One region of the Thermoanaerobacter ethanolicus JW 200 genome, then DNA from elsewhere that is predicted to be linked to it. Evidence: riboswitches for the same ligand, from Rfam matches in the RefSeq annotation. Region 1 holds a riboswitch; the other holds the start of a gene.
What was found. A riboswitch is a leader RNA that binds a small molecule or an ion and turns the genes downstream of it on or off. The one in region 1 is predicted to bind lysine.
Positions count from the first base shown of each region.

Region 2: it holds a riboswitch for lysine, as region 1 does, so the genes downstream of both, kal (3-aminobutyryl-CoA ammonia lyase) here and lysA (diaminopimelate decarboxylase) in region 1, are expected to answer to the same signal.

Region 1 is NZ_CP033580.1:2,515,781-2,532,732, forward strand. It holds gene EB239_RS12585 (2-phosphosulfolactate phosphatase family protein) at 1-402, opposite strand, end outside; gene EB239_RS12590 (PDZ domain-containing protein) at 416-1,660, opposite strand; gene EB239_RS12595 (S41 family peptidase) at 1,670-2,866, opposite strand; gene EB239_RS12600 (murein hydrolase activator EnvC family protein) at 2,956-4,095, opposite strand; gene ftsX (permease-like cell division protein FtsX) at 4,118-5,011, opposite strand; gene ftsE (cell division ATP-binding protein FtsE) at 4,995-5,681, opposite strand; gene EB239_RS12615 (PucR family transcriptional regulator) at 5,688-6,740, opposite strand; gene EB239_RS12620 (ABC transporter ATP-binding protein) at 6,863-7,987, opposite strand; gene EB239_RS12625 (hypothetical protein) at 8,222-8,677, opposite strand; lysine riboswitch at 8,810-8,999, shown strand; gene lysA (diaminopimelate decarboxylase) at 9,123-10,460, shown strand; gene EB239_RS12635 (IS256-like element ISTwi1 family transposase) at 10,587-11,804, shown strand; gene EB239_RS12640 (50S ribosomal protein L25/general stress protein Ctc) at 12,045-12,653, opposite strand; tRNA gene EB239_RS12645 (tRNA-Arg) at 12,771-12,846, shown strand; gene EB239_RS12650 (HAD family hydrolase) at 12,856-13,536, opposite strand; gene EB239_RS12655 (hypothetical protein) at 13,619-14,125, opposite strand; gene EB239_RS12660 (cell division protein FtsA) at 14,244-15,998, opposite strand; gene EB239_RS12665 (peptide ABC transporter substrate-binding protein) at 16,201-16,952, shown strand, end outside.
Region 2 is NZ_CP033580.1:1,276,826-1,293,777, reverse strand. It holds gene loaP (antiterminator LoaP) at 1-129, opposite strand, end outside; gene EB239_RS06345 (amino acid permease) at 409-1,137, shown strand; gene kamE (lysine 5,6-aminomutase subunit beta) at 1,161-1,970, opposite strand; gene kamD (lysine 5,6-aminomutase subunit alpha) at 1,967-3,526, opposite strand; gene kamC (lysine 5,6-aminomutase reactivase ATPase KamC) at 3,530-5,011, opposite strand; gene kamB (lysine 5,6-aminomutase reactivase subunit KamB) at 5,001-6,023, opposite strand; gene kamA (lysine 2,3-aminomutase) at 6,016-7,269, opposite strand; gene kdd (L-erythro-3,5-diaminohexanoate dehydrogenase) at 7,304-8,344, opposite strand; gene kce (3-keto-5-aminohexanoate cleavage enzyme) at 8,373-9,209, opposite strand; gene kal (3-aminobutyryl-CoA ammonia lyase) at 9,227-9,613, opposite strand; lysine riboswitch at 9,729-9,907, opposite strand; gene ltrA (group II intron reverse transcriptase/maturase) at 10,089-11,501, opposite strand; partial or broken gene ltrA (group II intron reverse transcriptase/maturase) at 12,001-13,412, opposite strand; gene pdxT (pyridoxal 5'-phosphate synthase glutaminase subunit PdxT) at 13,854-14,417, opposite strand; gene pdxS (pyridoxal 5'-phosphate synthase lyase subunit PdxS) at 14,419-15,297, opposite strand; gene EB239_RS06270 (MBL fold metallo-hydrolase RNA specificity domain-containing protein) at 15,714-16,952, opposite strand, start outside.

The DNA.
Region 1 (16,952 bases):
TATATACTTAGCAACAGCAGAAGCATTTAAAAGGCATCCTAAAATTACATTATCTGCTAAAGAGACTTTTTTTAAAGCTTTTGTTCCATTAGTAGTAGTAAAAATTATCGTTTTATTCTCTACTTTTTCACGAGTATACTCTAAAGGAGAATTAGATAGGTCAAAGCCTTCAATCTTTGTAGAGTTTCTTTCCCCAGCTAAAAGATAAGTTTTTTTATCTAAACTTTTTACAAGTTCGATCGCTTCTTCTACTTCTGAAACTGGAATAATCTCTTTAGCTCCGTTGTACAAAGCAGTAGTAATAACACTTGTCGCCCGTAGAGTATCTATTACAACGACATTTTTGTCTTTTAATTCTCTTTCATTAATAGAATTATATGTTTCAAAAGTTTGTAAAAACACACACTTTGCCTCCTTATTTGTTTTTCTTAAAGATGTTTTTAAATATTTCTTTTAGTTTTTTTATAAATATTCCCCCCTCATTGATTTCATAAATCATAGAAGTTGCCTTTGGCACTATTAAAACTCCTAATCCCAAAATTCCCTGTGGATCCTTATATTCATAGTTAGTGTAATTACCATTTAAATCTTTTACAGTGATCCACATCACAGAAGGCCGTTCATTGAGTATTCGTATTATATCATCTGGCTCATTAATAGGAATATCATTAATTTTTAATATTACATCCCCCGGTTTAATTCCCATTTCTCTAGCGGGAGAACCTTTTGCTGTCGCTAAAATCATCACTCCTGTATCTGGCGCTACAAAAAGAGGTGGATTTTCCCTTTCTTCTCTTTGGCCTATTAAAATTAAAAGCTCATGAGCCACTGGAGCAAAAATAGCTGCTAAATATTGAAATAATTTAATATAGATTCCTAATATCGCCAATATAATCAAAACTATACTAAAGAAAAATAAACGTATAGAAGAAATTCGCGTTTTCTTTTCTGGAAGTTGTGTTAAAGCTAAATCTCCGTATCCTAAAGCTGCAATACCTGGCATAATTAAAAAAATTGCATTATTTAAATCAATTCCAGCCGGTTTGATAATGGGCCACCAATCTGGCATATTTACTCCCTGTCCCGTTATTGTTATCCCAGTAGCAATAGTTAATGCAGCAAAAGGAATAGGCCAAAATTTTTGCATAGTAAAGCCTCCTGCCACTCGCCCATCCTTAAGCCTTACAAAGATAGGAGTGGTATTCCTTGGACCATCTATATATATTAAAAGGCTTTCCATCAAATGAAGAATACCTACAATAGACATAAGTGCAGGAACACTTATACTAGGAAATCCAAAAATTAAGCTGGATAGGGAAACTATTCCTCCTGCATAAGAAAAACAAATATATCTAGGATTGACAAACATTAACACTATAGCCAAAGGCCATACATACTGAAGCCCTACATTTTCTATTGTTATTCCTAAAAATATCATAAAAAAGCTCCCAATTATTGCAGCAATTACACCATAAAAGATAGAGTCAAGAACCAATTCTTTCATTGGTTCTTGCTCATGTCCCATAATCTCTCTTTCTATAGCTATTTTATTTCTATACTGCATTATCATTAGAATTATCACTATCCAGAAAAAAGGATTAAAAATTGACAAAGCTATTGTCTTTATTGCCATCCAAAAAACTTGAATAAAAGCTATCATTTTAACACCCTACTTTATCTCACTTTTTACAATCTCAAAAGCTTTTATAAGCTGAGTATCTCTTTTTAAGTCAGGAGTATCTTGAAGAGTGTAATTTGCAGGAAGCTCTACTACGTAATTTGGCTCAATTCCTTTGCCTTGAATATTTGTGCCATTTGGCGTGTAATATCTCGCAATAGTATATTTTAATCCTGTACCATCGCCAAAGTCAACAACAGTTTGTACCAGCCCTTTCCCAAAGGTAGTGGTTCCAACTAAAATTCCTACTTTTCTATCTTTTATTGCACCTGCTAAAATTTCTGAAGCACTGGCACTGCCTTTATTTACAAGCACTGCAATAGGCAATCCCAATCCTGGTCCTTTAGAATAATATTCTTTATTGTCAACTCTTCCTTTAGTCGTCACAACAACTCCTTTGGGCAAAATTAAATTAGAAATATCTATAGTTTCCTCTAAAAGTCCACCAGGATTATCTCTTAAATCTATTATAAGTCCTTTCATTCCTTGAGATTTTAATCTATTAAGGGATGCTTTAAAGTCATCAGAAGTACTTTGATCAAACATTGTAATCTTAATATATCCAATCTTATCAGGAAGCATTTCCTCATATACCGTTTCTAATTTTATTATCTCTCTCGTGATTGTCTTAGTAAAAGTTTTTCCTTCTCTCATTATAGTAAGCGTTACCTGTGTTCCTTGAGGTCCTCTCATCATTGCCACTGCCTCGTCTAAATTTTTGCCACTTACTTTTGTATTGTTCACTTCTACTATTATATCCCCGGATTTTATCCCTGCTCTTTCTCCTGGTGTATTTTTTATTGGAGAAACCACTACAATATGATCTTCTTTATCAACTGCTACAACTATACCTATTCCCCCATAAGTGCCTGTAGTCTGAGTCATAAAATCAGAAAACTCTTTTTTATTCATGTATACAGTATAAGGGTCTCCTAAAGAGTTGGCCATCCCTTTCATAGCGCCTTCTAAAAGGACTGAGGAGTTAACTTTATCAACATACCTATTTTCAAGAATTTTCTCAATATCAAAAAGCTTATTATATTCTTCTATCAACTGGTACTCCTCACGAGAAACAAGGACTTTACCATTAGGAAGAGCCACTGATACTGCATTTGCTAACATAAAAGTTATAACATTTGTAACTATTAAAAGCACTGCTAATAAAATATAAAATCTTTTTTTTGCCATAATTTCCCCACCTTTTTTAGTCTCTTAAAATTATATATGTATGTTCTTTTTTATTATACAACATTCATGAAATAAAAAAAACAGACTGGTTATTTTAACCAGTCCATCGGATCTACAGGAACACCGTTTTTGCGCACTTCAAAGTGCAAATGAGGCCCTGTACTTAAACCTGTGCTTCCTGCCTTCGCTATAACTTGACCTCTTTTAACCATATCTCCTTCTTTAACTAATAAAGCAGAATTATGACCATACAAAGTGGATATTCCGTCTCCATGGTCTATAATTACTGCATATCCATATCCACCGTAATAACCTGCAAAAATGACTTGTCCATCTGCCGCAGCTACTATTGAAGCGCCCGTCTCGGCAGCAATATCAATACCCGTATGCATTCTACTCTGTTTAAGTATAGGATGATATCTCATTCCAAAAGGTGAGGTTATAACACTACTAGAAGGAACAGGCCATAAGAGTTTTCCACCACCATATTTAATTTTTGACTTCGCTTGTAATTGTTGAATAACTGTTTCTAGTTGTTTTGATTGTTGCAGTAACTCGTCTTCCTGTTGTTCATATAGTTTTTGCTGTCTCTCTAAATCTCTCATTAAACCTTCCCGCGAGGCCATAGCTACTTGTAATTCCCTTTGTCGAGAAACTATTTGATTTTTATAATTTTGCGCTTCTTTTTGCATTTGTGCTAATTCTTCCTCTTTTTGTTCAATAAGTTCTCTTTGTTGCTTATAGGATTCAAATAAATTCGAATCAAAATCTACTATGCGTTTTACAATATCCAATCGTGTTATAAAATCTCCAAAATTTTTGGCACCAAGAAGCACATCTAAATATCCCCATTCTCCACTTATGTATATAGCCCTTATGCGCTCCTTCATTGTTTGGAACTGGGTATTTTCCTTTTGTTTGGCCGCTTCTAATTCTTTGCGCGTTTTGTTAAGTTTTGCAGTAATATCAGACAATTGTTTTTGTGCATTTGCTAATTCTTGCTGTGTAGCATTAAGTTTTTTATCTAAATCTGCTATTTGAGCGGCAATATCATTTTTTTGATTAATTACTTCTTCCTTTTTCTTCTTAGTCTCAGTAATGGATTTTTGAATTTGATTTAATTTGTTTTTAGCATCTTGAAGCTGGTCCGCTTTTGGATAGGACGTAAAGAGCACTGTAAAGAGAAATATAACAACAAAGAGTAGCCATTTCCACCTGTATCTTCGCAATGCTATTTCCCCCTTGTAAATTTTACACATTCAAGAACCTTTTAATTGAAAGTCCACTTCCTAAGGCTCCAATTATTGCACCAATTAAAGAAAAATACACCAAAATGTCCCCTACTATTTTTTCTAATGGCAATAGTTGAAACACTATTAATTTATTATTAATAATATCAAGCACATATCCATAAATTAAAACTAATAGTGCAACTGATAACAAGGCACCTACCAGTCCTAATACTACACCTTCAATCAAAAAGGGCCATCGTATAAACCAATCAGTCGCTCCAATATACTTCATTATGTTTATTTCTCTTCTCCTTGCAAAAACCCCCAATTTTATTGTGTTGGAAATTATGACAATTGAAATTATAAAGAGAATAAGTATAATGGAAAGCCCCACTATCCTTATTATCTTTATAATTCCAAGAAGCTTATCTACAACATCTTGCCCATAACTTACCTTGTCAACTCCATTTATTTGCTTTATCTCGTTTGAAATATCTTTCATTAAACCAGCATCTTTCACTTTTACTATATAAGATTGGGGAAGGGGATTGTCCTTTTCTAAACCTTCTGCTAAATAGCTTTTATCTCCTAATTGTTGTTTAAATTTTTGTAAAGCCTCTTCTTTAGATTCAAAAACTACTGAAGTAACACCAGGTATTGTTTTTATCTCATTACCTATTTGGCTAACTTCTTGCTCAGAAATATTATCTTTTAAAAACGCTTTAAGTTCTAATTGAGATTCCACCTGATTAGTCAAACTATTAACATTTAAAATAATAACAAGAAACAAACCTAAAATAAGCATTGCTGCCATTACAGAAGTTATAGAAGCTATTGTCATAAGCCTATTTCTTGCTAAATTGCTAAAACCTTCTTTTAAAAAATATTTTAAATTTCTAAAGAGCATATCCATAAACACCCCTTGCTTCATCTCGTACTATGTTTCCTTTTTCCAGCGCTATTACCCTTTTTTTCATAGCATCTACTATGTCTTTTGCATGGGTGGCCATAACAACTGTAGTACCTCTTTTATTTATTTCAGAAATAAGTTTTACAATTTCCCAGGAAGTATCAGGATCCAGATTCCCCGTAGGTTCGTCTGCTATAAGAATAGAAGGTTCATTTACAATAGCTCTTGCTAAAGAAACCCTTTGCTGTTCTCCACCAGACAGCTGCCTAGGATACTTGTCCGCTTTATCACTTAATCCTACTAATGACAATACCATCGGGACTTTTCTTCTTATCTCCTTTGGATGTGCTCCAACTATTTCCATAGCAAAGGCAACATTCTCAAACACTGTTTTATTAGGAAGCAATCTAAAATCTTGAAAAACTACCCCCATACTCCTTCTCAAATAAGGTATCTCCCGCTTTTTAAGTTTTGTTATATCTTTTTTATTAATCACAATACTGCCAGAAGTAGGTTCTTCCTCTTTTAGCAATAATTTAATTAAAGTTGATTTACCTGCACCACTAGGCCCAACAATAAATACAAATTCTCCACTTTCAATTTCAAAACTAATATTTGAAAGAGCAATTATATCTTTATTGTATCTTTTAGATACATTTATAAACTTTATCAAATTTTCTCACCTCGGAATATCGTATAATTTTGTCAAAGTCATGATCATCTTTAACAGGACAGCTTCATCAAAATTCTTAGCATCCAGGCCTGTCATTTTAAAAATTTTATCAAGTCTATAAACTAATGTATTCCTATGGATGTACAGCTCTCTGGCAGTCTCACTCAAATTTAGACTATTTCTAAAAAAAGCATTTAGGGTTTGTATCAATTCCTCATCTTTGAAAATACCAAAATCAATATTTCTTTTTTTAATAAAATTATTTACTTTTTCTATGTCAATTCCCCATAAAATTTCTGCAAAGCTGTAATCTTCGTAAATATATATTCCTTTTTCATCTTCCAATTTTTTACCAATAAGTAAGGCTGTCTCTGCTTCCCTATAGGCGATATGTATATCCTCAATTGGCACAAAGGAAGAAGAACTGGCTATTTTTACTTTCATATAGCCTTCAGCTTCTATCATATCTTTCATAGTTTTATAAAGTTCTATTAAAGAGTTATTTCCCTTGTAAGAAAATATCGCTGCAAATCTTTTATCATCAAATTTTACAGTATATAAATTACCTTTATCAAAAATGTTGGTAATTATCTTTATCGCATCGTCAATTTCATTATTCGATTCGACAATTGCTACTGTGTATTTCACATTCTTATTTATTTTATATTTTTCAGCATAATACGACACTAAATTTACGCTTAATTTACAAGTTAAAGCCTTTATCAAAAACTCTTCTCTATCATATTTGTGCAATAATTGTTCAAAAATTAGAGAAATTAGATAAAGCACTTTTTTTGATTGTTCATCTTTTCCTTCTAAAGCGATAGTAAAAAAGAGAACATCATTGTAAAATATGTTATAGCATATAAATTCCCCTACTTCATATATCTCTTTTTCATCAATATATTCTACATTTATCTTTAAAAATCCTGCTTTTTTTTCAAAAAAATCTTTGTCGCCGTAAATTAAATTCCCGGACTTATCTATTATATATATTGGCATTTGAATATTTTTTTGAATATCGTAGGCTACCTTTTTTATAAGGTCATAGCCGATCATTTTCATACCACCTTACTTTATAGTATACAATAATTATACACTATTTCCTAGAAGAAATAATAGGCAAATGTAAATTTATGTGGTATTTTGACACAAAAAATAAAAGGCGGAATAACCGCCTTTTAGCTTATTACTCTATTCAAAATTGTCATTTCTGTTTCTTTGTCAAACATGTGCAATTTATTTATATCAAATCCTATTTTAATTACGTCTCCTGCTTTTGCTCTTGTTCTTGGATCTACTCTTGCTGTCAATGAAACACCATTCACATCCAAATATAGAAATGTCTCTGGACCCATTAGCTCTGTAACTTCTACTTTTGCTTCGACTACAGCCTCTGGATATGCTTCCAAGAACACTTCTTCGTCATGCAAATCTTCTGGCCTTATTCCTATCACAATTTCTTTTCCCACGTAGCTTGGATCTTTTAATCTTTTTAAAATCCCTTCTGGCACCAAAATGCTGAATCCCTTAAAAGTAGCATATACTTTGCCATTCTTATTTTCTAATCTTGCATCAATAAAGTTCATTTGAGGACTTCCAATAAATCCAGCAACAAACAAATTATTTGGATAATCATAAATAGTCTGAGGCTTATCTACTTGCTGAATAACGCCATCCTTCATAACTACTATTCTCGTACCCATTGTCATAGCTTCTGTTTGGTCGTGGGTAACATATATGAAAGTCGTCTGTAATCTATCGTGCAGTTTAGACAGCTCGGTTCTCATTTGTACTCTCAATTTTGCGTCTAAGTTTGACAAAGGTTCATCCATCAAGAATACTTTTGGATTGCGGACAATAGCACGCCCCAATGCAACCCTCTGTCTTTGTCCGCCTGACAAAGCTTTTGGTTTCCTGTTTAAATATTCTTCCAATCCTAAAATTCGAGCTGCTTCTTTTACTTTTCTATCAATTTCCGCTCTTGGAACCTTTCTAAGTTTAAGTCCAAAAGCCATATTGTCATACACTGTCATATGAGGATAAAGAGCATAGTTTTGGAATACCATTGCGATATCCCTATCTTTTGGTGGCACGTCATTCACAAGTTTGCCATCAATATAAAGTTCGCCCTGAGATATTTCCTCAAGTCCTGCTATCATTCTCAATGTTGTAGTTTTACCACAACCAGAAGGTCCAACCAATACTATAAACTCTTTGTCCTGAATTTCTAGATTAAAATCTTTAACTGCGGTAACACCGCCTGGATAAATTTTATAAACATGTTTGAGTACAACATCAGCCATTTTTAGATTCCCCCTATTAGAAAACGTTTGATGTTTTTATTATAATACTATTTCTTCTTCTTTACTATCGTCAATAAATATGATATTTAGCACAAATTTTTGTACAATATATCTACAGTAGTAGGTATTTTTTTCTTTAACCCTCTTTTTTTTGAATTTTATTTAAAAAATTAAACCACAAGAACACCAATACCCCATCAATAGCAATCAAACTCAAAAAAACATATAGTTTCACTATTTCCCCCTCCTCATCCCCGGGGATAATTTAAAAATAGCGATGAGATTCCCTAAGGCCAAAAGTGCTGCCACGTCTATAATTAGACTATATAAATAATGCCAGTGAAGATATTTTAGTACCCCTATATGCACTAATGAATATTCCATTACAAAAAATAGTACAGTTAAAACAATCACATTTATAAAGCGCAAAATATTATTTCTAGGATATGTTTGTGCATACAATACTCCTATGCAAAAAGGTGCGCCAAAAGTAAAAAATAAACTTGAATTAAAAATTTTAATAACAACATTAGAAAAATCGTAAAGATTAAGACCAATTGCAATTTCATCTACAACAAGTTGAAAACTTAAAGCTAATAGGCCTCCCCATACAGTATATTTTATATATCTCCAATCAACTAACAAAAAGAAAATAATCCATGAAACTATGAAAGTTATTATCCATGGCATTTATACCACCTCTTATTTAGTTTACCCATTTTTTAATATCTAATAAAAAATTTTTTGAAAATCTATTGACAGCTGTTTTCATAAATGATATTATAATAAAAAAAGTGAATAACAATACCTCATCTTCTTGGAAGGTGAGGTAGAGGCGCGGGTCATCAAGAGTAGTATACCAGAGGTATTTAAGGGCCGATGAAGGTATATGAAAGGGATGCTCGCCGAAGCGCGTAAATTCCTTAAAGTTTACGCAGCTGGGCCTATGCCGAATAGGTATAGGACTGTCACTGGAGGTTTCCCGAGCCTTCAGTGAAGAGCTATCTCGCTATAGGGGGAAGGAGGTATTACCATGTCTATGTGCAAAATAGGCAGCTGAGGTAATACTTAGCTGTATTTTATTTTGTTTTTTAGTTTCATAATTTAAATTATTAAAGTAAATGAGGTTGATAGAATGTTGCATGGGACAATGAAAATAAATTCAAAGGGTCATTTGGAAATAGGTGGTTGCGATACTGTAACTCTTGCAAAAAAGTTTGGTACACCGCTTTATGTAATAGATGAAGAGCTCTTAAGACAAAATTGTAGAGTATTTTACAATGGCTTTAAAAAAGATTATCCAGGAAATGAAGTGATTTATGCCAGCAAAGCTTTCATGACAATGGCAATATGCAAAATAATTGAAGAAGAAAACTTGGGTCTTGATGTCGTTTCTGGTGGAGAATTATATACTGCGTTAAAAGCAGGATTCCCTGCTGAAAAAATATACTTTCACGGCAACAATAAATCGAAAGAAGAACTTATAATGGCATTAGAAAATAACATTGGGAGAATCATTGTAGATAATTGGTTTGAACTAAATATGTTAAATGACTTGGCAAAAAAGATGAATAAAGTTCCTAATATTTATATAAGAGTATCTCCTGGTGTAGAAGCTCATACTCACCAATATGTAAAAACAGGACAAATAGATTCAAAATTTGGCTTCCCTCTTTTTAATGGAGACGCAATGAGAGCCATAGAATATGCTTTAACTTTGGAAAATGTAAATATAGTAGGTCTACATTCTCATATCGGTTCTCAGATTTTTGATGCAGAATCTTATAAAGCTGAAATAGAAATTATGATGAATTTCTTAAAATTAGTAAAAGAATTTTTAGGTTGGGAAGTAGGGGAACTAGATTTAGGTGGAGGTTTTGGAATAGCATATGTAGAAGAGGACGATCCCCAGCCAATCGAACAAATAGCACAAGAAATAATGCAAGCAGTAAAGGAATATTCCGTTGCTTTAAATATAAAAATGCCAAACATAATTGTAGAGCCAGGTCGTTCTATAATAGGAAATGCTGGAACTACTCTTTACACAGTAGGAGCAATTAAAGACATACCAGGTGTTAGAAAATACGTAGCAGTAGATGGAGGAATGTCTGATAATATACGTACCGCTTTATATGGAGCAAAATATGATGCTATTGTAGCTAATAAAGCTAAGAATATAAAATCAGAAAAAGTATCAATAGCAGGAAAGCTTTGCGAATCAGGTGATATGCTAATTTGGGATATTACCCTACCTAAAATTGAAGAAGGAGATATTTTAGCAGTGCTGTGTACAGGTGCTTACAATTATTCGATGGCCAGCAATTATAACAGGTTACCTCGTCCTGCTGCAGTACTCGTATCTAATGGTCAGGCTGACATAATCGTTGCGCGAGAAACTTATGAAGACTTAATCCGAAATGATATAATCCCAGAAAGGCTAACCAATGAAAAGAGAAAAATCGCTAATTATTAAAAAAAGAGAGGGATAACCTCTCTTTTTTATTATTCGAGACTGTAAAAAATTTTGTGTAAACCGATTAAAAACCTCTTTCTTGGTAAGAATTAGAATATATACTAAACCAAGAAGGAGGTTTTAAAAATGTCACTATTGACAAAAGAACAATTAAGAAATTTCATTAGTGAAAACAATATTCAATCTATTCCAGACCTTTATACATCATTAAAAAACCTTTTTAAAGATACTATTCAAGAAATACTTGAAGCAGAACTTTCAACAGAACTTGGCTACGAAAGATATGACAAAAAAGACAAAGATACTCAAAATTCAAGAAATGGCTATACTCAAAAGACGGTAAAAACTCAATTTGGTGAGATGGAAATTGATATTCCAAGAGACAGACAAGGAGAATTTGAACCCAAAATAGTTCCGAAATACAAAAGAGACATATCAGGAATTGAAGAAAAAGTAATAGCTCTATATGCAAGAGGGATGTCAACAAGAGATATTCATGACCAGATAAAAGACCTGTATGGAATAGAATTATCTGCAGAAATGGTAAGTAAAATAACCGAAAGAATAGTACCAGAAATAAAAGAATGGCAATCAAGGCCATTAGAAAAGATATACACTTTCATATTTATGGATGCCATCCATTACAAAGTAAGAACAGACGGTCATATTATCAATAGAGCAGCTTATGTAGTATTAGGGGTAACGATAGAAGGCATAAAAGATGTATTAGGGATATGGATTGGAGAAAATGAGAGTTCAAGATTCTGGCTTGGAGTATTAAATGAGCTAAAGAACAGAGGAGTAGAAGATGTTTTAGTATTTTCTGTAGATGGATTAACAGGGATAAAAGAAGCAATACAAGCAGCATTTCCAAAATCAGAGATACAAAGATGTATAATACATCAATTAAGGAACTGCTTCAAATATGTGTCATATAAACACCTTAAAGAATTCAGTAAAGATTTTAAAGCAGTATATCAAGCAGCTAATGAAGAAATAGCAAGGGATGAATTTGAGAAATTAAAAAACAAATGGCAGAATCTATATCCTTATGCCATAAAGAGTTGGGAGAATAACTGGGATGTATTAAGTCCATTTTACAAATTCCCTGAAGAAGTAAGGAAAATAATGTATACAACAAACATAATTGAAGGATTCCACAGGCAGTTAAGGAAAGTTACAAAATCAAAAACAATATTTCCATCTGATGAAGCATTAGAAAAAATGCTATACTTAGTAACAATGAATGTATTAAAGAAATGGACAGTGAGGTATAAAAACTGGGATATAGTATTAAACCAATTAATCATAATGTATCCTGGAAGACTTGAAAAATACCTATAGGTGGGCGAAGCCCGAAAAAATTTTTTTCTCTAGAACTTTTGAATCCCTAGGTCTTCAAAGGTTCTAGAGAAAAGCTTACAGTATCCCTAATTAAATATTTTAACCAAAATTATTCACTTTCATGCATAAGATATAGAAAAAAGGTCATACTAAAGATAGAACAGATAAAAATGTTAACTGATTCTTGCTGAGAAAGAGGATATAATTAATCTAAATACACAAAATATTTTTCACTCCCTATTATTCACTTTCTTTTGCTGTTTCAGTAGCCTCTTCTTCTGCCTCTTCTTCTTCACTTTCTCTCGGTGCCAATACAGAAACTACAATCTCATCAGGGTCATCTACAACTTTTACTCCCTCAGGAACTTGTATATCTTTTACAAAAAGTGTATCTCCAATCTCTAAATTGCTTAAATCCACAACAATTTCTTGAGGAATTTTGTCGGGTAAGCTTTCCACTGTCAACTCCCAAAGTTGATGCTGTACAATTCCACCTCTACTTTCAATAAGGCCTATTCCCTCAAATTTCAACGGAACAGTAGCTTCAATTTCTTCATACATTGACACTCTTTGGAAATCCACATGAATTATTTTCCCTTTCAAAGTATCTTCTTGAATTTCTTTAATAACCGCATTATGAGTAGAACCATCCACAATCACATTGAGGAGGACATTCCTTCCATGTTTTTGTAGCAACCTTTGAAGCGCGTTATATTCCACTGCCAAAGGAATGCTCTCCGCCATACCCTTGCCATATAAAATAGCAGGAATATAGCCTTGATTTTTCAAACGGCGAGCTGCATTTTTACCAGTATCTCTTTTTATAGCTTCGATACTGATTGCTTGCATCTGTCACTCCTCCTTTTGCTTATTGTTTCCAAATATTATTTTACCACTACGTTTAATAAATATCAAATCCATTTGACAGGTTAATTTTTTCATAGTAAACTTTTATGTGTAAAGTGTGCGCCTGTAGCTCAGCGGATAGAGCGTTCGGCTCCGGACCGAGAGGTCGCAGGTTCGATTCCTGTCAGGCGCACCATTTATTTTATTAGTTTTTACAACATCTTCCATCATTGTTTAATTCATCTATAATTTCTAATAATTCTTCTCCTAAAGAACTTATAATAAAATCAGCTTCTGATAAGTCCTGATTTCCGGAATTAGGATTTTTAAAACCTATCACTTTCATCCCTGCTTTTTTAGCACCATAAACTCCATTATATGAATCCTCAATTACAACACACTCATGGGGTTTTACTTTTAATTTGTCTGCTGTATATAAAAATATATCTGGTGCTGGTTTGCTATTTTTTACATAGTCTCCAGATACAAGCACCTCAAAGCATTTATCAATTCCCAACTTTTTCACAACTAATTCTATCACATCTATAGGAGAGGAAGAAGCAACAGCTAATTTATACTCTTTCTCAAAAAGCTTTTTTACCGTCTCTGTTATACCTTCTATAGGAATTATTTCGCCTGTTTTCAAGACATGCTCTAAATACCTTTTTCTATCTACTTCTACAAGCTCTTCTACGCTTTGAGAAAGATTAAATCTTTCTTTAATTTTCCTCCACATGTAATAAGAAGAAGTCCCTACAAATGTCAAATGTTCGTCTTCACTTATCTCTACTCCTAAACTTTTGAATAATTCCTCTTCTAATTTAATGTGTATTGGCTCACTGTCAATAATTACACCGTCCATGTCAAAGATAATTGCTTTAATCACTTATATCAACCCCTTGCAAAGTTGTTAGTTATTTATCTCCAAAAGTTCTAACTCTTGTTTCATTCTTAAACTACCTCTTCACTTATTTGAAAAGTTTTCTTGGTATATATCTTCCTATAGTCTCTATCATCTTTTCATTTGGCTCAAAAAACAAAACAGTTTTTATCCCTTTATCTTCAAAAACTGCAAAATATACATCAGGAGAAGACATAGAACTTACCGCTTCAATTCGATTTTTAATAGCTTTTATGTCTTCTGTGAACTTGTCAGTATTAACCCTTGCCATGATTTCAAAATCTCTACAATCAACGCTTACAACATGTTTCCTTCTTTTTTGGTCAATTATTTTATCCACATCCAAATCACTGTTTGTAAGTGAATACTCAAACTCAATGTTTCTCGACCTTATTAAGTAATACGCTAAATAGCCAAACAAAAGCAAAAAGAAAATCAAGAAATTTCTAACTATTGGTATTAAAGGTATCACGCCAAACACAATAATTAATGCAGCTACTACAACACTAATACTAAATAGAGTATCCTTCGAAGTTTTTTGTTTTTTGACTAATCTTTCGATAAATACATCCATTCTCTTTTCACCTCTCCCTTAATTATATCAGCAATGTCAAAATTCCACAACTTTATATATTTAAAAGCGAATAAAATTAAAGTCTCCACCCTTTTAAAAGCGGAGACTTCACCTACTTTTATATTTCAATTTCAATATTATCTCCTGGCTTCAATATATCTGTATAGGAGGCACGCCTTCCATTAAGTTTCATTTCTGGCACTTTGTTATTATCCAGTTTCAAATCTATAAAATTAAATACGTCTACAAACAGATACTCTTCTTTCCCCTTTAACACTACTTCTTTCCCATTTACTGTTACAACAAAACTTGTTAAATCTTCTTTTATAACTATCTCATCCCCATTTTTTATAACATAATTTTGGTCCACTTTTGAATCATTTACAAAAATTATTTTCCCTTTTTGCTGCTTTAGTAGTTCACCAGCAGTTATTGTAGCATCTTGCCCTTTTTGCCCTTTTATAATTGTTATTTCGTCTCCATCCTTTATAGGAGTTTTTAAATTTGCTAATGAATCATTTACATATATTTTGGGAGGTGTTCCTTCTTCACCTTTAACAACGATTTTTTGGCCGTTAAGATTGAAAACTAAATCTTTGCCATTTTGTACAATTAAATTTTTAGAGTCATAGTTTATAGCAACTAAAGCATCCATTACCGTGGGATTTTTTATGTTAAAAATCTTTATTGTTTCATTGTCAATAGAAACTTTTATAAAGTCCTTTCTCTTATTTATCATTGCAGAGTAAGCTATTCCTATTGGAGTTATGCTTTCAGGGCCTTTTAACGTCTTCCCTTTGTAATCTAAAATTTCTACTGATTTTATATCTCGTACAGATACTCTATTTATAGGTAAATTCAATATAGATGCTATTTCTTCAGGCAAATTAGGAAGATTACTACTGCCACCGACTAAAAATACCGCAGAAGGGCTTTTACCATTATATTTTATAATTTCGTTGCATATCTTTTGCGCCAAAACTTTAACTTGTGGCGCTATAATTTCCATTACTTCTTCTTTTGTTATTTTGTGCTCTATATTTAACACGTCTTTAAATTTGATTTCTTTTTTTGTGCTTTTTTTTATTTTCTCAGCAGTATTAAAATCGGTGAGGAAATGGGTAGCAATTGATTCCGTAATTTCATCACCGGCATAAGGCACCATAGAATACGCTATTATGTTTCCTTCTTTTGATATAGCAATATCAGAAGTACCTGCTCCTATATCTACAAGAGCTATATTCAACATCCGAATTTCAGGTGGAATTGCCACATTTATTGCTGCTATAGGCTCTAACGTGATATATGAAACTTCCAACCCAGCTTTTTTTACTGCAGCATAGAGCCCTTCTACTACATCGTAAGGAAGAAAAGTAGCTAAAATTTCTACTGCTATTTCACGGCCTTTATGTCCTTTTAAATTGGTAATAGGAAAACTATTTAAGTAATAATTGGATACTGTATAACCGACGGTATGATATTTTGTAACCCCTGATTGAGAAACAATGGAATTTTGTGCAATCTCAAGAGCTTCCAACTCGAGATTGTCTATATCTTCTACCGTTATTTCGTGCTCTTCATCAATATTTTTTTCCGCTCTCGCAGATTGAGTTTTTAAAGACCTTCCCGCCGCCGCAATACATACTTCTGTCAATTTTATATTTAAAGAGTCTTCAAGCCTTCTCTTTATTTTTTCAACAACATTAGCAACTTTATCTATATCATGAACTTGCCCATCAAACATTGCCCTACTTTCATGTTCCATCTGTTCAACAGCAAGCACTTGGAATTTCCCATTATTTTCAATTCCAACTATCCCTACAACTACCCTTGTCCCAATGTCAAGAGCAAAAATAATATCACGGTTATCCATCATTTAACCCCCGAAATTATTACTTTATAATTTTATTATACAATTTTACATATTATTTCGGAAGGGCTTTTAATAAGTTTAATGTAGATTAACATTTTTAGTGTTATAAAAATTTTGTAATAAAATTTAAAAATAATTCCCTTGCACAAAAAGTTTATTCGCAGTAAAATATCTTCAAAAAACGAATGGGGGAATACGGTTTATGCGAAAAGTTGTAATCTTTTTGTTAACTTTTATTTTTATTATATCTGTTATTTTATCAGGATGCAGTGGTAAATCAGCGCAAAGTACAGCAAATTCAACAAAAGAAAAACAAGTTCTAAGGTTAAATCTCGGTGAAGAGCCACCTCGCTTAGATCCTCAAACCTCAACAGATGGAGTTTCTTTTCAAGTGCTTAATGCAGTATTGGAAGGTTTAGTAAGGCTTGGCCCCGATGAAATACCACAGAAGGGTTCAGGTTTAGCTAAAGATTGGAAAATATCTGAAGATGGTTTACATTACACTTTCTATTTAAAAGACAATATATATTGGAGCGATGGCAATCCCATAACAGCCTATGATTTTGAATATTCTTGGAAAAGGGCATTAGATCCTAAAACAGCATCGGATTATGCCTATATAATGTTTCCAATAAAAAATGCAGAAAAATATAATGCTGGTGAGGTCAGTGCTGATGAAGTAGGAGTAAAAGCATTAGACGACAAGACATTGCAAGTAGATTTAGAAGCTCCTACTCCTTATTTCTTAAGCTTAACGGCTTTTATAACATATCTGCCTTTAGAAAAATCCTTTGTAGAAAAAGTAGGAGATAAATTAGCCACAACTCCTGATACGCTTGTATACAGTGGTCCTTTCATATTAAAAGAATGGAATCATGAGCAAAATATTGTCCTGGTAAAAAATGATAAATACTGGGACAAAAACAATGTTAAATTAGATGAAATTTATATGGA
Region 2 (16,952 bases), 1.2 Mb from region 1:
TTCTCTCTCTATAATTTTTCTTTTCGGAATAAGCAATTTCACTTCCTCTTGTTTAAAGCAACTCTCAATAATATCTCTAACTTTGTTTTCATATCCACTTCGAGTAAAAATAACATACCATTTTTTCATTTTTCTACACCCCATTTTATAATTTTAGCAATTATTTTTACAAAATTCAACATATAATTTCCAAATCTTATATAAATGAGTATACGTATGGAAACTTGAAAAACTCAGCTATTGTGCTATATTATAATTATTCGAAACAAATTAACGTTTAAAGGGGAACTTTTTATGCAAATTTTTATTGTTGACGCTTTTACAAGTAAAGAATTTAGTGGCAATCCTGCAGGAGTAGTAAATCCATCAAGGTGAAAGCATAAGTTTAAGTTATATTGGAAAGGCATAATGTCTGCTGCAGCTATTATATTCTTTGCATATATAGGGTTTGATGCCGTATCTACCGCAGCGGAAGAAACAAAAGATCCAACTCGAAATGTACCGTTAGGACTTGTAATGGCAATGATTGTAATATTAGCACTTTATATTTCAGTTGCCGTCGTTTTAGTAGGTATGGTACCTTATAAACAGATTATTCCGGATAATGCTCTCCCAGGTGCATTAATGAGCATTGGAATTAACTGGGGTTCTGCATTAGTAGCTACTGGTGCTGCCGTAGGTATGATATCCACACTCCTTGTAACTCTTTACGGTCAAATAAGAATATTTATGGTTATGGCAAGAGATGGACTTTTACCAGAAGTTTTCTCCCATGTTCATCCCAAATATAGAACACCTCATATCAACACTATAATTACAAGTGTAGTAGCAGCTATTATTGCTGGATTTTTGCCACTTGATATAATTATTGAGCTTTGCAATATAGGTACTCTGTCTGTATTTGTAATTGTATCAATAGGAATATTAGTCTTAAGAGTTAAAATGCCTAATGTTGAAAGGAAATTCAGAGTTCCTTTTGTTTGGGTAGTAGCACCTCTTACAATGGCTTTCAGCTTATACCTTATGGCAAGTCTACCTTGGGTTACATGGGCAAGGTTTGGAATATGGATGTTAGTAGGCTTGATAATATATTTTGCTTATGGCAGATACCATAGCATGCTAAATACACAAAAATAAGGGAGGCTGCAAAAAACAGCCTCCTACTTTTGTATATCTCTTAAACCTTTTATTCCTCTTTTGACCATTTCAGTTACTATAAACGTCGCCACATCATCAGCATATTTACCTGGTCCAAAACCTGCATCATACCCCAATTCCTTTGCAAGTTCATGAGTTATTCTAGGGCCGCCACATATTAATAACACCTTATCTCTTATTCCCTCTGCTTCAAGAAGCTCTACAAGATGAGTCAAATTTTTTATGTGAATGTCCTTTTGTGTAACTGTTTGAGAAATCAAAAGCGCATCTGCTTTGAGTTCTATCGCCTTTTTAACAAATTCCTCGTTGGGAACTTGGCTCCCAAGATTATGGGCTTCTATCATCTCATACCTCTCAAGCCCATAATGACCTGCATATCCCTTCATATTCATAATGGCATCCAGTCCGACGGTGTGGGCATCTGTTCCTGTTGTGGCACCAACTACCACAATTTTCCTCTTTATGTGCTCTTTGATGTGTTCATTGACTTCTTCAATTGTCATAGTTTTGATATCTATAGTCTCTACATGTATAGAAGTATAGTCTACAGTGTGAATAAGGCTTCCGTATATTATGAAGAAGGTAAAATCTTTGTCCAAAGGTGTATGATATACCACCATTGGATTTTCCAGTCCCATCTTCTTTGCTAGTTGCTTAGCCGCCTCCACTGCTTTTTCTCCATCTGGTACAGGTAAAGTAAAGCTTAATTGAACTTTTCCATCATTCATCGTATCTCCATAGGGTTTAACTTTGGTCAAATCAAGGGTTTTATCGTAATCTTTCCGCTCTGTAGAGTAAAGCCCACTGCTCATTGTCTATCACCTCTTAGCATAAGGTCTATGAAAGGATTAAAATAGTTTGGGTCTTTCTCTACAACTCCCTCTAAACCTCTTCCTCCATTCATTGACCTTTTAATTCCTGCAAACTTACCTTGCTCTAATGTTCTAAAGAGTCCTTCCTTTTCAATTTCCCTCAATAGCTCATAAGCCTTAATAAGAACTTCATTAGCCCTCTGTTGGATTATTCCACCTTCTTTAAAGTATATCTCATCTGCTATATCTGCCATATTGTTGAATATATACTTTGCACTCTCAATAGACAAAGCCCTATCAGACATAAAAGGCGTGTGTATAGCTTCTGTAAGCATACCCAAAAGGTGAATCTTTTGCTTTGTCATTATAGTCACAATATTAAATAAAGCGTCTTGCACATGCCCTTTAAAAATATTCCCTGTCATGTACTTTGTAGGTGGCATGTATTTTAAAGGAGCTTTAGGGAATATCTCTCTTGCCATTTGCGCTTGCGCAAGTTCGTATAAAAATCCATTTTTAAGGTCAGGATTCATTTCAAAAGCGTGCCCCAATCCTATCTGCTCTTCAGGAATTCCTGCTAAAAGAGCAAATTGTTCATTTATAAGCTGGGAAGCTAAAACTGTGTGAGCCTCTTCATAAGCATCAGAAGTTGTCAAATAATTGTCTTCTCCAGTGTTTATAATAATTCCTGCAAAACCATTTATAATTCTTGAAAAATATTGGTCTACAAGAGTTCTCTTCATATTTATATCTCTAAAAAGAATCCCATACAATGCATCGTTTAGCATAACATCTAATCTCTCTAAAGCCCCCATAGCCGCAATTTCAGGCATACAAAGGCCAGAACAATAATTGCAAAGCCTTATATACCTCCCTACCTCTTCAGAAACCTCATCAAGCGCTTTTCTCATAAGGCGGAAATTCTCTTGTGTAGCGTAAGTACCTCCAAATCCTTCAGTAGTTGCTCCATAAGGTACATAATCTAAAAGGCTTTGTCCTGTAGTCCTAATTACCGCAATTACGTCTGCTCCCTGCCTTGCAGCAGCCTGTGCCTGCACAATATCTTCATAGATATTACCCGTTGCCACAATCAAATAGAGAAGTGGACCTTCTTTCTTACCGTATTTTTTCAAAAGTTCTTCTCTTTTCCTTCTATTTTCTTTTATCTTTTCAACAGTTTTTACCGCAACCTCTTGAACAGCTAATTTTATATCAAACAAATCTGCCATCGGCATTTTAGTAAGGTCAAGCTCATTTCTACCCACTTTTTCAGCTATCTGTTGAGGAGTAAGTCCTGTATAAAGCATAGCATTACCTATATAGAAAGCTGCTCCAAGTGAAAGTCCCCCTCCATTTTTTATGTTGTCAACCACAACATTAGGAAGAGGAACTCCCATCTCATCTACTCCATCTATTCCTAAAAGCCTACATACTGTTCTTTCAATTGCAACAGTAGTATGGGCATCAATAAATTTTTGTGTATCTTCTGCAATATTTCTTGCGCACTCTCTCGCCTTATTGACTATATCCCAATTTAAATTGAGCTTGCTTTTCATATATCACTCCTCCTTCTCATAGTACTTTTCTGCAAGTTTTATAACTTCTTCTTCTAAGCCCAATATTCTACAAATGTTCAAAGCATCTTTTGGAACTTCATAGAAAGAATCTACCCTTTCCAAATTGTAATCCATATATTCTTGAAGAATTTCTATCGAATTGCTTCTATTCATGCTAATTTTTTGTTTTAGCATTTCAAAGTCAACATTTTTCAGCCCCACTACTTGATAATGAATCATATTTTCCTCTACTACACCGTCATAATGGGTGGCTAATAGGGTTATAGAAGGAAAACTATTCAAATACTTTGAAATAGCTTTTACAATGTACAATCCCTCTTCTGGATTTGTTCCCCTCGCTATCTCATCCAATGCAATAAACCCACTCCCTTTTTTTACATCCTCTATTATTTCTTTTAATTTAATAACTTCCGCTCCAAAACTACTTAATCCTCTTGATACAGACTGTAAATCCTCAGAAACAAAATGTATAAAATCTACAATAGGAAAGGAAGCTTCCTCAGCAAATACAAAAAACCCCATTATGCCTAATAAAAGATTAAGAGTGATAGTTTTTAATGCTACAGTTTTTCCTCCCATGTTGGCACCTGTTATAACAGTAGTTCCATTTTTTATCTTTAAACTTATTGGAGTAAATTTTTTGCCTTGAGCCTTTAAAATGTCTGAAACCTGAGGATTTATTACATTCGTAAAGTTAATCTCTAAGTCTTCATTTATCTTGGGTTTTATTCCTCCATATTCCATTGACAATTTAGTTTTTGCCATCAAAAAGTCAAAACGACCTATAGCTTTTATATTAGCTTCTAATATACTGATGTAGCTAAACAACTCTTTAGAAATCCTCTTTTTAACTTCTAACTCTTCCTGTTGCTCTAAAACCACTATCTCTAATCTTTTTTCCTTTAACTTTTCGATTTTTTCCTTTTCTGTCTCTAAAAATATTTGTCTTTCAATTTCCCTTTTTTTCTCTCTTATTTCTTTAAGCCTTTGTGAATATTCATCATAAATGTGAAAAGTAGCAATCCTCTTTTTTTGAGGGTCAAGTAAATCTAAAATAGGTTTTACTGATTTTAGCTTTATATCTTCTATGTCAACCTTTAATCTTTCTATAAAAGTGCGCAGTTCTTCACTCAAAAGGCAAAATATTTTTATTTCGTATAGCTCCACTTCATCTAAAATTTCGCCAGTTTTACACTTTTTTACACTATTTCTTATATCTTTTATCTTAAAAAGTATTTTTAAAATTTTATAAAACAACTCTTTGTCCTTTTCTAAACTCCCTCTCATTAATTCAATATAGTCATACTCTTTTATAACTTTTTCTTTTTCCTCTCTTTTAAAAGGTTTTACATTTTTCATCTCTTCTTTCCCATAAGGAGTTATAACCTGCAATCTAGCCATTATATAGTTAAAGCCTATTTGCTCTCTTTCTTTTTCTGTCAAAAATTTAATATTAATCACCACCCATTACATCAAATACAGGGATAGAGATTTCTCTTTTTAATCTCTCTAAAAACTCCTTTTTGTCATACTGATAATTTAAAGAGGAGACAGGATTTATAGTAACGCAAACTAAATTTACTGGTTTTAGTACTTTTAAAATGCCACCACCCTTTTGAAACTTTAAAAATGTTTCTTCTTGTAAAAAAAGCTTTGTAGAGTCTTCTGCAAGAAACGCTACTCCTTTATACTTATCTGTACCTCTCATCACATCTTCAATTAATTTATCAGAGACCACTCCCTTTATAACTACATGAGTGGCCCCTTCTAAATTTTCAACAATCTCTTTAGAAGAATCTATAGCTGTAGGTAGTTCTATCGTTTTATAACGCTTGTCTTTGTATATAAAACCCAAACGAGAGTTATCTAAAATATTTTGCGCCAATTTTAAAATTTCTTTATCTTTTTCTGCCTCTATAGACAAAAGTTTCACAGTAAAAGCTGTTTTTCTAATCGTCTCCTCCATATCATAGGACAAAGCTGCTCCTGTAGCCAGTATTGTAGCTTCAGATACAGAAGGAGAAGCCTGAGTTTTTCTACTTAAGGCTCCATCTATAATAGCTTTATCACAACCCAATTTCAAAAGAAGGTTACATACTTTTGCCATTTCACTATTTATAGATGGTCCTGCTAAATCTACATAACCATCGCTTAATGCTTTAGCAATTACTATTTCTCCCATTGGAGTATCAAATCCTGTAGTTGCAACTATTTCTTTAGTAATATCGCTGTTTAGCAAAGCCTCTTTCGCTGTCGCTATATAGCTACCTTTAGCTATGTAAATTCGAGGTTTGGGGAAAAAAGCTACTTGGTCATACTCTTCTCCATCTCTTCCTATTGAGGTAAGACCAAGGGTATATTTACCCCTGGCCTTACTCAAAATATAATTTAGCACAGTGGTTTTCCCTACATTTTTCGCCATACCTATTATAGAAATAGTACGATAGTCCTTCAGCAATTCAAGTATTTTACTCATCTAATCTCCTTCTCTTTTTCCTTTCTAATTCTTGAGGCTCTATTGTAGCAATTTTGTCTTGCTGGAGAAGACCCGCAACACCGGTTATTTCTTCTGGTCTTTCCTCATCGCATACACAAGGACCTGGCATATAATTTTGTGGCTCTATATATGTGGTGATAACTCCTTCATAATTTCTAAGAACTACTTTGTCATGGCTTTGAGATATTACATAATTGGGGCCTACTGGAATTTTCCCTCCTCCGCCTGGTGCATCTACCACAAAGGTAGGAACGCAAAATCCTGATGTATGACCTCTCAAAGCCTCAATAATTTCAATTCCCTTTGAAACAGGAGTCCTAAAGTGGGAAAGCCCTAATGACAAATCACATTGGTAAATATAATAGGGCCTTACCCTTATTTTCACCAATTCATGAACAAGTTTTTTCATGACATGTACGCAATCATTTACTCCCCTTAGAAGAACCGTCTGGTTTCCAAGAGGAATTCCCGCATCTGCCAGCATTTCGCAGGCCCTCCTAGAATCCTCTGTTATTTCGTGAGGATGATTAAAATGAGTATTTAACCATATTGGATGATATTTTTTGAGCATATTAACAAGTTCGGGCGTTATTCTTTGTGGAAGCACAACAGGAGTTGAGGAACCTATTCTTATTATCTCTACATGAGGTATCTCTCTTAGCCTTTTTATAATCCTCTCTAACCTATCATCTGAAAGAGTAAGTGGATCTCCCCCCGAAATAAGTACATCTCGTATTTGCGGAGTTTTAGCAATGTACTCGATGGCCCTCTCTATTTTATCCATTGGAAGTGGCGCATCAGTTTGTCCTGCAAATCTTCTCCTCGTGCAATGTCTGCAATACATAGAGCATTGGTCTGTTATAAGAAGCAGCACCCTATCAGGATATCTGTGAGTAAGCCCCGGCACTGGTGAATCTACATCTTCACTAAGTGGATCTACCAAATCTTCGGAAGCCCTGTAAAGTTCATTTATAGTAGGAACCGCTCTCTTTCTTATAGGGTCATTTGGATCGTTTGGATCTATTAAAGAAAGGTAATATGGCGTTATAGCCATTCTCAAAGTCTGCAAAGTCTTAGAAATCGCTTCTTCTTCCTCTTGTGTCAAAGGCAAATACTTTTTAAGCTCTTCCACTGTCTCTATTCGGTTTCTAATTTGCCACTTCCAATCGTTCCACTCTTCGTCCGACACATGGCCGAAAAGCTCATATCTCCTATTAACTCTCATTTTTAAAAATCCCCCCATTTAATTTACCTCTGCCTCACTTAGCATACATTTCTTCAAAAACTTTCCTCAGCTTTTCATTCTCTCTCAATTCTTGCAGAGTGATTTCTGCATGATCTTTTGTATAGCCATTTCCTATTATCATCGTGATATCTTTTCCTACGCCTTCTGCACCTAAAGCTGCTTTTGTGAAATTTGTCGCCATTGAGAAGAAATAGGCAATTCCTTCATCTCTTACAGGCAAAATAGTGGACATCTCTGTGTTTGGGATATTTACACAGTTTATAGCAATATCTACTTCTTTTCCTCCGTTTGCTTCTAGAGTTTTATTTAGAACCTCCACTGGTTTTTGCGCATCAGCGATTATAATCTCATGGCAAATGTCTAATTCCTCTAATTTTTTCTTTGCTTCTTCTCTTCTCACAACTCCTATAACTTTGCCAGTCGGTCCTACTCTTTTTTTAGCCTCATAACAGCAAAGCATTCCTGACTTCCCATTAGCTCCAAGCACTAAAACACTCTGACCTGGTTTTACAAGTTTTGCAGTTTGAGCAGGCGCTCCTGCTACATCTAAAGCAGCCAAAGCTAATGTTTCTTCCATGTCATCAGGAAGTTTAGCATAAATTCCGCTTTCAAAAAGTATTGCTTTGCCCTTTATTTCAACTCTGTCTATATCGAGTTTGACGGATAAAATCTCATCTATTCTAAGAGGAGTAAGTGTAAGAGAAACTAATGTCGCTATCTTATCCCCTATTTTTAAGTCCCTCTTGCCGAGTAGTGCATCTCCTATTTTTTCAACACGGCCTATAAGCATTCCCCCAGAGCCTGTAACGGGGTTTTGCATTTTTCCCCTTTCATTTACAATTTGAAAAATTTTTGCCTTGATTTTTTCCACATCTCCGCCAGCTTCTTCTTTAAGCTGTGTAAAACTTGCAGAATCTATATTCAACGCCATCACATCTATTAAAATTTCATTATCATAAATTGTATCCATATCGTTGGAAATCTTGTATGCCGCTTGTGGCAAAACCCCTTTTGGTTCAATTACGCGATGTGTTCCATATTTACATCCCATCATATATAACTCCTCCTACCTTCCTTTAAAATTAAACCTCCATGTATTTTACCCCTAATCCCAATATCTTTCTTGCCTCATCAGGGGTTGCAATTTCCTTTCCTAATTCTCTTGCAATCCTTACAACTTTTTCTACTAATTCTCCATTGGATTTAGCAAGGACTCCTTTAGAAATGTATACGTTATCTTCAAAACCAACTCTTACATGCCCACCAGTCAGTATAGCCATTGTGGCAACTGGAAATTCATATCTTCCTATCCCAGTTGCAGTAAAAGTGCTGCCTTCTGGAATACTTTCTTTTAAAAACAGGAAGTCTCTCATTTCGCCCGATATTCCACCGTTTACTCCCATCACAAAATTGAAATGCATAGGCGCTTTTATGTATCCTTTTTTGTGAAGCCTTATTGCTGTATCAATCATACCTTTGTCAAATACCTCAAGTTCAGGCTTTATTGACAACTCATTCATTTTAAGTGTAAACTCAATTATCATATTTTCAGTATTTACAAATATTTCATCTCCACCAAAATTTAAAGTACCACAATCTAAAGATGCCATTTCTGGCTGTAAATAAATAGGTTGAAGCCTTTCTTCACTGGTCATACCAACAGCTCCACCAGTTGAGGGCTGAATTATCACATCTGGACATCTCGCCTTTATGGCTTCGATACACTCTCTAAATCTCTCTTTGTCTTGTGTAGGTGTTCCATCATCATAACGGACGTGCAAATGAATAATGCTTGCCCCTGCGTTGTACGCTGATTCCGCTTCTCTTGCAATTTCTTCTACTGTATATGGTACATTTGGATTGTGTTTTTTTGTGACTTCTGCTCCACATATGGCAGCAGTTATTATCAATTTTTCCACTGCCTATCCCCCCATCTTTATTTCTTATACCTTTGCTTATCCTTTGGAACTACGCATGTACCACTGGCTCTACATACAACGATTGGTTTATCTAAAACTTCTGCCGCCGAATCGCTAATGTCAGGCCTTGCTGCTATCACCTTTTTGGCTTCAAACACCATTTTCCTCGAAGTATTGCCCACTTCTACTATTTCACCTGTAGCTTCTATAAAATCTCCTGCATACACTGGTGCGAGAAATTCAACATTGTCATAGGCTCTAAAAAGTCCTTCATCTCCATCATGCCGTATCAAAAGTTCTGTTGCAACATCCCCAAAAAGGTTTAAAATTCTTGCCCCATCAACAAGATTTCCACCATAGTGGGCATCGTGCATACTCATCCGCACTCTTATTATTGCCTTCAAACCAATCCCCCCTTTACTTTTTCTTTGTAAAAATAAAAGCACTGAAAGATTTTCAGTGCCTAAATAGCCTTTTTGACAAAGAAAAGCGCTATTTATGCAATGAAAATCTTTTCACTGCATAAATAGCGCTCCATGGGCCATCACCCATGACAGTGATGAGTTTTGTTCTCACCCCCAAGGATATACTCAAGAACAAGTATACCCTTTCGGCAGACAAACCTTCGCCACAAGTATTGGAGGTTCTTCTCCTTAACACCCTGTAGGTACCTGCTTGCCCGCTCCTCTATTTATGCTATTAAAAGCTATTAAGTTTTCAAAATTAATGTAAAGCTTATCATCTATAATATATTATATCACACCCAAAAAATTTTTGACAATACAATATCAAAAATTTTTATCGAGTAGGAGCTGAATAATTATTTTATTCAGCGTCCTCTCACACCACCGTACGTACCGTTCGGTATACGGCGGTTCATTAGGAATTGTGTACAATTAGATATCTTTGGGATAAACTCTTATAACCTATGCTTTCAAAGTATTTATTTGTAAGAGTCTTATTTAGGATTGGGCTATTGGATATTCTCCAGTAGCCTTTCCTTGTATTGGCGTATTCCCAGGCTTTTTGTTCTTCTACTCCTAGTTTTACTAAGTTATCATGCTTCGTTTTTATCTTCTTCCATTGTTTCCATATACATGCCCTTAGTCTTCGCCTTATCCATTCGTCAAGGGTTTTCATTATGCTTTTCGCGTCTGCTAATCCAAAATAGTTGACCCATCCTGTTGTTATTTGATTTAGTCTTTTTATTCTGTTTTCCATGCTTATTCCCTTGTTCCGATTGGTTATTTCTCTTACTTTTTCCTTAAACCTTTTGATGGATTTTTCATGGATTCTTATTCTTACTTCGTTTTCTTTTGTATAGAATGAAAATCCAAGAAATTTTCTTCTCCATGGTCTATCTACAGCACTTTTTGCTTCGTTGACTTTTAGTTTTAATTTGCTTTCTATGAACTTCTTTATGCTCTTCATTACTCTGTTTCCTGCAGACCTGCTTTTTACATATATGTTGCAGTCATCTGCATATCGGCAGAATTTATGCCCTCGTTTCTCAAGTTCTTTGTCTAGTTCGTCCAACATTATGTTTGCTAATAGGGGACTTAATGGTCCTCCTTGGGGTGTCCCTTCTTCTGTTGATACTTTGATTCCGTTTATCATTACTCCTGATTCTAGGTATCTTCGTATTAACTTTAGTACCCTTTTATCTCCTATCCGCTTTTCTAGTTTGGACATTATTATGTCGTGGTTTACTCTGTCAAAGAACTTTTCTAAGTCCATATCTACAACCCATGTGTATCCTTCATTTATGTATGCTTCTGCGGCTTTTATTGCGTCTTTTGCACTGCGTCCTGGTCTGAATCCATAACTGCTATCAGAAAATGTATGGTTGTAGACTTTATTCAGTATTTGGGCTATTGCTTGTTGTATTAGTCTGTCTAGTACTGTAGGTATTCCTAGTAGTCTTACTCCTCCATCTGGTTTGGGAATTTCTACTCTTCGCACTGGTTGTGGTTTGTATTTCCCCTCCAGCAGTTGTTGTTTTATGGTTGCCCAGTTTTCTTTGAGATACGGTAGAAGTTCATCTACTTCCATCCCATCGACTCCATGGCTTCCTTTATTTGCAACAACGCGCTTGTATGCTGCTCTCATGTTCCCTCGTTCTACTATCATTTCAAGCATCTTGCCGGTATATCTTTGTACCTCGTTTCTTCCATCTTCCGACGCCGATGATATACTATGCACTTCCGTTGTCTTTTGAAATTCCATTTCTCTATTCAACGGATAGCCTCTTTGTTGAGTTGTCTGCAGTCTCTGCATATCTTTCGAGTCCATAAGATTTCCAAAACCTCCTAACGTTCGGTCCTTCCTTATCTATTCATGTCTAGATAAGTACTATGACCTCTGCTGACTTCTCAAGGTTCAGCCATACATCACTGCATGGGTTGTCACTTCAGATTTTACTTCCATGACTTATCCTTGAGACCTCCCCGGGTAAGAACGATAACTTTCATCTCATCTATCTGCCAGATTTACTGTATGGGATTCGGGTAGTGTTGGACTTCGTTTTGTTACGCAAACTCATCCATCCCAATTCAGCCTCTTATCTGGTTCTTGTTCATCAGACCGAGATTTTGCCTTAAGCTTCCTTCAGATTCCACCTCACGATGGACACCCTTGCTCTTGGCTAGTGGTTCCCACTACCAAGCCCACAGCGGACTTTCACCGCCTAGTTATCGCCCATGCCGGGCGCACATCGAGTAGGAGCTGAATAATTATTTTATTCAGCGTCCTCTCACACCACCGTACGTACCGTTCGGTATACGGCGGTTCATTAGGAATTGTGTACAATTAGATATCTTTGGGATAAACTCTTATAACCTATGCTTTCAAAGTATTTATTTGTAAGAGTCTTATTTAGGATTGGGCTATTGGATATTCTCCAGTAGCCTTTCCTTGTATTGGCGTATTCCCAGGCTTTTTGTTCTTCTACTCCTAGTTTTACTAAGTTATCATGCTTCGTTTTTATCTTCTTCCATTGTTTCCATATACATGCCCTTAGTCTTCGCCTTATCCATTCGTCAAGGGTTTTCATTATGCTTTTCGCGTCTGCTAATCCAAAATAGTTGACCCATCCTGTTGTTATTTGATTTAGTCTTTTTATTCTGTTTTCCATGCTTATTCCCTTGTTCCGATTGGTTATTTCTCTTACTTTTTCCTTAAACCTTTTGATGGATTTTTCATGGATTCTTATTCTTACTTCGTTTTCTTTTGTATAGAATGAAAATCCAAGAAATTTTCTTCTCCATGGTCTATCTACAGCACTTTTGCTTCGTTGACTTTTAGTTTTAATTTGCTTTCTATGAATTTCTTTATGCTCTTCATTACTCTGTTTCCTGCAGACCTGCTTTTTACATATATGTTGCAGTCATCTGCATATCGGCAGAATTTATGCCCTCGTTTCTCAAGTTCTTTGTCTAGTTCGTCCAACATTATGTTTGCTAATAGGGGACTTAATGGCCCTCCTTGGGGTGTCCCTTCTTCTGTTGATACTTTGATTCCGTTTATCATTACTCCTGATTCTAGGTATCTTCGTATTAACTTTAGTACCCTTTTATCTCCTATCCGCTTTTCTAGTTTGGACATTATTATGTCGTGGTTTACTCTGTCAAAGAACTTTTCTAAGTCCATATCTACAACCCATGTGTATCCTTCATTTATGTATGCTTCTGCGGCTTTTATTGCGTCTTTTGCACTGCGTCCTGGTCTGAATCCATAACTGCTATCTGAAAATGTATGGTTGTAGACTTTATTTAGTATTTGGGCTATTGCTTGTTGTATTAGTCTGTCTAGTACTGTAGGTATTCCTAGTAGTCTTACTCCTCCATCTGGTTTGGGAATTTCTACTCTTCGCACTGGTTGTGGTTTGTATTTCCCCTCCAGCAGTTGTTGTTTTATGGTTGCCCAGTTTTCTTTGAGATACGGTAGAAGTTCATCTACTTCCATCCCATCGACTCCATGGCTTCCTTTATTTGCAACAACGCGCTTGTATGCTGCTTCCATGTTCCTTCGTTCTACTATCATTTCAAGCATCTTGCTGGTATATCTTTGTACTTCGTTTCTTCCATCTTCCGACGCCGATGATATACTATGCACTTCCGTTGTCTTTTGAAATTCCATTTCTCTATTCAACGGATAGCCTCTTGGTTGAGTTGTCTGCAGTCTCTGCATATCTTTCGAGTCCATAAGATTTCCAAAACCTCCTAACGTTCGGTCCTTCCTTATCTATTCATGTCTAGATAAGTACTATGACCTCTGCTGACTTCTCAAGGTTCAGCCATACATCACTGCATGGGTTGTCACTTCAGATTTTACTTCCATGACTTATCCTTGAGACCTCCCCGGGTAAGAACGATAACTTTCATCTCATATATCTGCCAGATTTACTGTATGGGATTCGGGTAGTGTTGGACTTCGTTTTGTTACGCAAACTCATCCACCCCAATTCAGCCTCTTATCTGGTTCTTGTTCATCAGACCGAGATTTTGCCTTAAGCTTCCTTCAGATTCCACCTCACGATGGACACCCTTGCTCTTGGCTAGTGGTTCCCACTACCAAGCCCACAGCGGACTTTCACCGCCTAGCTATCGCCCATGCCGGGCGCACGTAAAAAAGGGCTTTAACAAGTTAAAGCCCTAAAAAGTATTTGTAAAAGCTCAAATCATCTGTAAGTTCTGGATGAAATGCTGTAGCAAGTAAATTGTCCTGCTGTGCCGCAACAATTCTACCTTCATATTTTGCAAGTATCCTAACACCATCCCCTACACTCTCTATATACGGCGCTCTTATAAACACCGCTTCTATCTCATTTTCAGATACCGCTGGTATCATAAGCCGCGTCTTGAAACTGTCAATCTGACTTCCGTAAGCATTTCGTCTAACAGTAATATCCATTATTCCAAGGTGTATCCTCTCATCATTAACTATATGTTTAGCCATAAGTATCATGCCTGCACAAGTACCCCATATAGGAACTTTCCTCTCGTTTAACTTTAAAATGGCATCTTTAAGCCCAAAATCTACAAGTATTTTTCCTATTGCAGTGCTTTCGCCACCTGGAATAATGAGGGCATCGAGAGTTAAGATAGTGTCCCTGTCCTTTGCCTCTACCGCTTCAATTCCTTTTATAAGCTTTAATTTATCCATATGTTCCTTAACAGAGCCTTGAACTCCCAAAACTCCTACGCGCAAATTACCATCCCCTTGTTGCATATAAATCTTTTTCTTCCAGTTGCCTTATATCTATGCTGGCCATCGCTTCTCCTAGCCCTTCTGAAACTTCCGCAATTATTTCCGGCCTATCAAAATATGTTGTGGCTTTTACTATAGCAGCTGCCATTTTCTCAGGGTTTTGCGATTTAAATATTCCTGAACCCACAAAAATTCCATCTGCACCCAGTTGCATCATAAGTGCCGCGTCTGCCGGTGTAGCAATACCTCCCGCTGCGAAATTCACAACTGGAAGTCTTCCGTGTTGTGCAACATATTTTACAAGGTCATAGGGCGCCTGAAGTTCTTTTGCAGCAGCCATAAGTTCGTCTTCCCTTAAAGTTGTAAGCCTTTTTATTTCGGCATTTATCGTCCTCATATGCCTTACAGCCTCTACTACATTTCCAGTCCCTGCCTCTCCTTTTGTCCTTATCATTGAAGCTCCTTCTCCTATGCGCCTTAAAGCCTCTCCGAGGTTTCTCGCACCGCATACAAACGGCACTTTAAAATCCCATTTGTTTATATGGTACATCTCATCTGCAGGGGTTAAAACTTCGCTTTCATCAATAAAATCTATCCCGAGTGCCTCTAAAATCTGTGCTTCCACAAAATGCCCAATTCTAACTTTTGCCATAACAGGGATTGATACTGCTGCCTTTATCTCCTTTATTATTTTAGGGTCTGACATTCTTGCAACTCCGCCTCTTGCCCTAATATCAGCTGGAACCCTTTCAAGTGCCATGACAGCAACAGCACCTGCTTTTTCCGCAATAATTGCCTGTTCTGGTGTTGTCACATCCATGATGACACCACCTTTTAGCATTTGGGCTAAATTTTTATTTAGTTCATACTTTTCATTCATTGTTCTACTCCTCCTTACAATTGTATCGGTATTTTATATATCTTAATATCAATTGTATCTATTAAATCGAAACAAATCAATCATAACATTATAGATACAAAAAAGAATGCATAACGCATTCTTCAGTTTGTTGACAAAATTATCTTCTCTTAAGGAGGCATTTTGCATTGTTCGCTCCAGAGTTACAAAGCGACTAAACATAAGCTCGACCTCGGACTCCGGCAGGGTTTCGGGCACAATCGGCGTCCATGCCTCAGGTGCCCGCCTCCGCCGTCCTTGGCTTCGGCCCTGCCTCCGTTCCTTGGTCTTGCTAAGTTTAGTTGCCGCTTTGTAACAAGTCGCTTCACCTATGCAAAATGTCTCCTCTATATGAAAAAAAGAGGTTTGTCTACGGTCTAAAGAATGCATAATGCATTCTAATCTAAAAGTTCTCTATACAATTTCATTAAACTTTCATTTATATTGTTTAACTCACTTACAATAGGACTTAAATCTTTTGTTATATCTTTACTGTTTATTAACTCTTGAAGTTTATTCAATGCTTTGTCACTTCTTAATTTCATTTCTTCGATCTTGTTAGTAAGTTCAACGCTCAGCTTAACTTTATCTTCAGCTTCTGCAGTAAAAAGTTTATCTTCTTCAAAATTATATGTATCATATCGCGAGGGTATCAAAGTCTCTATGCCAAGTTGATTTTCAATCTTATCTGCTAGTTCTTCCTGTGCTTCATCTTCCCCGTGTACAATGAATATTTTCCTTGGCTTATCCGTAAATTGAGAAAGCCAATCTAATATACCCTTTTGGTCTGCATGCCCAGAAAAACTTTCAATATATTCTATTTCAGCTTTTACGCTAATATCCTCACCAAATATTTTGACATTTTTTTCTCCTTCCAAAAGTTTACGTCCTAAGGTCCCTTTTGCCTGATACCCCACAAACAAAACCGTGCATTCTGGTCTCCACAAATTGTGTTTTAAATGGTGTTTAATTCGCCCAGCTTCACACATCCCACTGGCTGATATGATTATGACAGGTGTTTTAATTTCATTTAGTGCTTTTGATTCTTCTACACTGTGGGTAAAGTGCAAATTAGGAAAGTCGAGGGGTAAATCTCCTCTTTTAATGTATTCTTGAGCTTCACTGTCCAAATATTCAGGATGTTTAGTAAAAACATCTGTTATAGAAGTTGCAAGTGGACTATCTACATAAACAGGTACGTTGTTTAAAAACTCTATTTCGTCTTTGTACAATTCTCTGTTTTTATGTAATTCATATAAAAGTTCTTGAGTCCTTCCGACAGCAAAAGAAGGTATTATGACATTTCCGCCTCTCTTTACGGTTTTTATGATAATCTCCATGAGTTTTTTTGCCCTATCTCCAATATCTTCATGAAGCCTATTGCCATATGTGGACTCACACAAAACATAATCCGCACTCTTAATCGGTGTAACTTCTTTTAAAAGAGGAATTTTTTTATTCCCCAAATCCCCTGAAAATACAATTTTAGTTTCTTTGCCTTTTTCATTTACCCAAACTTCGATTATAGATGAACCAAGCATATGTCCTGCATCATTAAATCGCACTTTTACATCTTGCGCTGGTTCAATTATTTCTCCATAATCTATTCCATAGAAAATGCTTAAAGAATCTTTCGC